DNA from 2 places in the Streptomyces sp. cg40 genome. Region 1 is predicted to be linked to the other one. Evidence: riboswitches for the same ligand, from Rfam matches in the RefSeq annotation. Region 1 holds a riboswitch; the other holds the start of a gene.
What was found. A riboswitch is a leader RNA that binds a small molecule or an ion and turns the genes downstream of it on or off. The one in region 1 is predicted to bind cobalamin.
Positions count from the first base shown of each region.

Region 2: it holds a riboswitch for cobalamin, as region 1 does, so the genes downstream of both, ACQHII_RS16790 (ribonucleoside-diphosphate reductase subunit alpha) here and metE (5-methyltetrahydropteroyltriglutamate--homocysteine S-methyltransferase) in region 1, are expected to answer to the same signal.

Region 1 covers NZ_CP190128.1:2,534,235-2,537,078, reverse strand. The annotation lists gene metE (5-methyltetrahydropteroyltriglutamate--homocysteine S-methyltransferase) at 1-1,385, opposite strand, end outside; cobalamin riboswitch at 1,538-1,763, opposite strand; gene ACQHII_RS11205 (hypothetical protein) at 1,765-2,298, opposite strand; gene meaB (methylmalonyl Co-A mutase-associated GTPase MeaB) at 2,324-2,844, opposite strand, start outside.
Region 2 covers NZ_CP190128.1:3,847,517-3,850,360, reverse strand. The annotation lists gene ACQHII_RS16790 (ribonucleoside-diphosphate reductase subunit alpha) at 1-1,262, opposite strand, end outside; cobalamin riboswitch at 1,386-1,509, opposite strand; gene ACQHII_RS16785 (GNAT family N-acetyltransferase) at 1,562-2,068, opposite strand; gene mctP (monocarboxylate uptake permease MctP) at 2,199-2,844, opposite strand, start outside.

The DNA.
Region 1 (2,844 bases):
AAGTCCGCGCGGGCGGTGCGCAGTTCGGCGGTCTGCGGGAACGAGCCGATCGTGGTGGTCGGCAGCAGCGGCAGCCCGAGCCGCGCCCGCTGGGCGGTGGTCCGCTCGCCGTACGGCTGCGAACGGCGGGCGTCGGCCTCCGCGACGGCGGCGGTACGTGCCCGTACGGCGGGGTCCCGGGTGATCGGGGAGCCCGCGCGGGAGGCCAGGTCGGCCCGGTTCGCGGCCAGTTGGGCGGAGATCGTGTCGGTGCCCCGGGCCAGGCCCTTGGCGAGGGTGACGATCTCGCGCGTCTTCTGGCGCGCGAACGCGAGCCAGCGCAGGATCTGCGGCTCGATGTCCCGCTCGGCTGCCGCGTCGAGCGGGACGTGCAGCAGCGAGCAGGAGGCGGCCACGTCGACCCGGTCGGCGAGACCGAGCAACGTGCCCAGCGTGGCAAGGGACTTGGTGAGGTCGTTGACCCAGATGTTGCGCCCGTCGACCACCCCGGCGACCAGCCGCTTGCCGGGCAGCCCGCCCACCGCGGCCAGGGCGTCGAGGTTGGCGGCGGCGGACCCGGTGAAGTCGAGTGCCAGCCCTTCCACCGGAGCCTTCGCCAGAACGGGCAGCGCATCGCCGAGCCGGTCGAAGTACGACGCGACCAGCAGCTTCGGGCGGTCGGTGAGCGCGCCGAGGTCGCGGTAGGCGCGCTCGGCGGCGTTCAGTTCGGCCGGAGTCCGGTCCTGGACGAGCGCGGGCTCGTCGAGCTGCGTCCACTCCGCGCCCGCCGCCCGCAGATCCGCCAGCACTTCGGCGTACACGGGCAGCAGCCGGTCCAGCAGTGTCAACGGATCGAAGCCCGCGGCGACTCCGGGCGCGGGCTTGGCGAGCAGTAGATAGGTGACCGGGCCGACGAGCACCGGGCGTGCCGTGAGGCCGAGCGCGAGGGCCTCCTTCAGCTCACCGACCTGCTTGCCCGAGTCGGCGGCGAAGGCCGTGTCCGGCCCCAACTCGGGCACCAAATAGTGGTAGTTGGTGTCGAACCACTTCGTCATCTCCAGCGGCGCCACGTCCTGCGTGCCGCGCGCCATCGCGAAGTACCCGTCCAGCGCGTCGAGTTCGATGGCGGTGCGGTGGCGGGCGGGGATCGCGCCGACCATGACGCTGGTGTCCAGGACATGGTCGTAGTACGAGAAGTCGCCGGTCGGGACTTCGTGGACCCCGGCCTCGGCCAGCTGCCGCCAGTTGGTGCGGCGCAGTTCGGCGGCGGTGGCCCGGAGGGCGCCGGCGTCGACGCGGCCCTTCCAGTAGCCCTCGACGGCCTTCTTCAGTTCCCGGCCCTGTCCCTGACGGGGGTAGCCGTACACGGTGGCCCGTGCTGCCGCGGCTGCGGACTTCGCTGTCACGGAACTCTCCTTCGCGAGCTGTCTCCCTGAGATCCCGGGACGGGACGCGAGCGCGAAGGAACGCCAGACCGGACGGACGCACGGTCGCCGTGCCCGCCGATTTGTACGCCGACCCGCCCACGAGGTCACCGGGATTCCGCGCACAAAACCCGTTTGCGCACGGGCAGTTGGCAGGTCTTCGGACTCGCGGGCACGTCCTCCTTTTCTGACCGGAGGACACCTACTGGCCGTCGCTTCCCAGATCCTGTCGCGGACCCAGTGCGTATGACGGCGGTCGTTCCCACTCACCGCTGCGGGGCAGTCCCGGAATCTCACCGGGTTCCCTCTTGCGACGCGTCCGTCTGGCTGACGGGGCGAACCAGCTGCGTGGGCAAGCGTATTACAGCTGATCCCCCGGGGCGGGCTGCTGCGGGGGATGCGGCCCGCCGCCGTCCTTGGGGTCCTGCGAACAGGTACGTCGGCTGTAGGACTGGTCATTGGGGATCAACAGCACTCCGGCAACCTGCGCGGGGTGCTCGACGGCGAGCCAACTGTCGCCCGTGTCGTCGCCGTTGGGCTTGGACGCCTCGGCCGAATAGACCGTCTCGCACAGCAGGGCCACGCGCTTCCTGTCGACCGCGCAGACGTCCAGAGCGGGGCCGTTGAACTCGTCGGCGTCGTGGAAGCGGTAGCGGTAGTGGACTTGGTCACCCTCGTTCGGCAGCTGCGGGTGGGGCTCGAGGCGCCAGTCGACGATCTCGGCGGAGGCGCCGGGATACCGCCCGTCGACATCCTCGACCCGCACCTTCACAGCGGCCTTGCCGCGCTTCGTGGTGGTGTCGGAGCAGCCCCAGGTGGCGGAGCAGCCGGACACGGCGAGCATCGCCAGAGCCAGCGCCAGTGGAGCACCGGCGAGTAACCGTACGGGAATCATTCGGACGGCCTCCGGTCGCGATGCGTCAGCTGGGCCCGGATCCGAAAGCCCGCAGGATCTGTTCGGCGGCCAGGGTTGCCGTCAACTCGCCCTCCCGCACCCGCCGTTCGAGGTCCGGGGCCAGTGAGCGTACCGCCGGATCAGCGTGCAGTCGCCCGAGGAGTTCGTCGCGGACCATCGTCCATGTCCAATCCACCTGCTGTTCGCGGCGTTTGGCGGCGAGGCGGCCGGTGGAGTCCAGCAGGGACCGGTGCTGTTCCAGGCGCTCCCAGACCGTGTCCAGGCCCGTGCCCTCGCGGGCGCTGCAACTCAGTACCGGCGGGGTCCAGGCCGCGTCGACGGGGTGCATCAGGCGCAGCGCGCCCGCCAACTCCCTTGCCGCGCCTCGTGCGTCGCGCTCGTGCGGGCCGTCCGCCTTGTTGACGGCGATGACGTCCGCCAGCTCCAGGACGCCCTTCTTGATGCCCTGCAACTGGTCGCCCGTGCGGGCCAGGGTCAACAGGAGGAAGGAGTCGACCATGTTGGCGACCGCTGTCTCCGACTGGC
Region 2 (2,844 bases), 1.3 Mb from region 1:
GCGAGGGTGCGCATCATGCGGCCGTAGAGGTCACGGGCCGGGATGGTCTTCTTCGCGAGGCCCTGCTCCTCCGCCTTGCGGTAGGCCGCGTCGAACTCGTCGCCCCAGAGGTCGACCAGCTCGGGCACGTCGGCCGGCGAGAACAGCGACCAGGTGCCGTCCTCGTTCACCCGGCGCATGAACTCGTCCGGGATCCAGTGCGCCAGGTTCAGATTGTGCGTACGGCGGGCGTCCTCACCGGTGTTGTCCCGCAGCTCCAGGAACTCCTCGATGTCGGAGTGCCAGGTCTCCAGGTACACGGCGGCGGCACCCTTGCGCCGGCCGCCCTGGTTCACCGCGGCGACCGAGGCGTCCAGCGTCTTCAGGAACGGCACGATGCCGTTGGAGTGCCCGTTCGTGCCCCGGATCAGCGAACCGCGGCTGCGGATACGGGAGTACGAAAGACCGATGCCACCGGCGTGCTTCGAGAGGCGGGCGACCTGGTGGTAGCGGTCGTAGATGGAGTCCAGCTCGTCCAGCGGGGAGTCGAGGAGGTAGCAGGACGACATCTGGGGGTGCCGGGTGCCGGAGTTGAAGAGGGTGGGGGAGGAGGGGAGGTAGTCGAGGCGGCTCATCAGGCGGTAGAGCGCGGTGACTTCGTCCAGGGCGCGGGTGCTGTCGTCCTCCGCCAGGCCGGACGCCACGCGCAGCATGAAGTGCTGGGGCGTCTCGATGACCTTGCGGGTGATCGGGTGCCGGAGGAGGTAGCGGCTGTGCAGGGTGCGGAGCCCGAAGTAGCCGAAACGGTCGTCGGCACCCTCATCGAAGGAGGCGGCGATCAGCGCGTCGAGGCGGGCCGCGTGCAGCGTCACGAACTCGGCGGTGCGGTCCGCGATCAGGCCCTCGCGGTGGCCCACGGCGACGGACTCGGTGAACGTCGTGACGCCCTGGGACGCGGCCTCGGCGGCGATGCTGATCGTCAGCAGGCGCGCGGCGAGCCGCGAGTAGACCGGGTCCTCGGAGATGAGGCCGGCGGCGGCCTCCGTGGCCAGTTCGCGCAGTTCCGTCTCGTCCGCGTGCGCGGACCGGCCACGGAGCGTGGCGGCGGCGACCCGGCCGGGGTCGGCGTCGGGAAGGTCGGCGGTCAGCTCGGTCAGGGTCCGCAGGATCGCGGCGCCGGGACCGTCGGCACCGGGAACGGCGGTTCCCGGCAGGTCGGTTCCGGTCGCGATCGCCTCGTTCGCCTGGGTCGCTGATGCCGGCTCTGCTGGCGCGATGGTCACGGTGGGGCTCTCCCTCGCTCGGCACGGGGCCTTGCGGAGGGCAGGCGGCAGCTCACGAGCGCACGGGGCGTCGCGTCCACCGGCCCACTCCACGAGGCCCGGACGTCATGCGCCCTGGCCGGTTGGCCGGGCGCGCCGTCGGCAGGTCCTCGGACTGACCAGGCGTGCACATGCACGCAAGTACACCGTTGCGGGACAGTTCCGGATTCACACCGGATTCCCCTGCGGCGACAGCGAGCATGAGCATACATCTTGTGCCGGGCTGTCGTGGCACCCCCAGATGTTGTGTCGCGGCTGTTTCAGAGTGTCAACTCATAGGTGAGGAGAGTGATGTCGTCGAGCTCCGGCAGGGGTTTCCAGTCGCGCTCCGGGGCGCGGGTGAAGCCGACGCGTTCGTAGATGCGGTGGGCGGCGTGCATGGTGCGCTGGGTCGACAGGACGACCGCTGTGCAGCCCGCGGTGGCCCGGGCGCGGTCCACGCAGGCGCGGACCAGGGACTCGCCGGCGCCCTTGCCGCGGGCCTCGCGGGCGACCGCCAGCATGCGGATCTCGGCCTCGCCTTGTTGCGCGATGTCGGCCATGGGGCCGCCGGACGGGACGAAGGTCACTCCGCCGAGGAGGTGGCCGTTCTCGACGGCTACGAGGACGTCGGCTGCGGCGGCTCGTTTTGCCACGGCTCTCAACTCGCCGAGGTATGCGTCGCTTTCGCCGAAGTCGAGGAGGCCGTCCTGGAGGTAGGCCTGGGCTGTGATTTCGCCCAGGGGTTCGTATTCGGTGGGGTCTGCTGGGCGGATGAGGATGTTCATGGGGGTGAGTCTGTATGACAACGGGCCGCCGTCTTACTTGCTGTCGGCGGCCCGCTGCGGGTTCGTTGTGGCTGGTCGCGCCCACGCGGCGGAGCCGCACATTGATACAGCCCCGCGCCCCTAAGGAATTTCAGTGACCGGCGATGACGGGGAGCTCCTCCTTCACTCCCGGGTCGCCCGCGTCCGCCGTGTAGTCCGCCGGGCTTGTCTCGTCCACGCCCTCCGGGGCCTTCGCCGCCTTCAGGATGAACGTCAGGACCACTGTCACCGCCACATTCAGCACGAACGCCGTCAGGCCGATGTACCCGATCTCGCCGATTCCCGGGATCTCCTTGGACGAGCCGCCGAAGTGATTCTGGGTCGGCGAAGCCACGCCGTAGGCCGCGAGCGTGCCGTAGAGCATGCCCACCGCCCAGCCGGCCAGGAGGGCCCAGCGGTGGAACCAGCGGGTGAAGAGGCCGCCCACCAGGGACGGGAAGGTCTGGAGGATCCAGATGCCGCCCAGGAGCTGGAAGTTGATGGCGACCGTCTTGTCCATCGTCAGGACGAAGGCCAGGGCGCCGACCTTCACCAGCAGCGAGACCAGCTTGGAGACCTTGGTCTCCTGGGCGGGGGTCGCGGCCGGGTTGATGAAGTCCTTGTAGATGTTGCGAGTGAAGAGGTTGGCCGCCGCGATGGACATGATGGCCGCGGGCACGAGCGCGCCGATGCCGATCGCCGCGAAGGCCACGCCCGCGAACCAGTCGGGGAACATGTTCTCGAAGAGCTGCGGGATG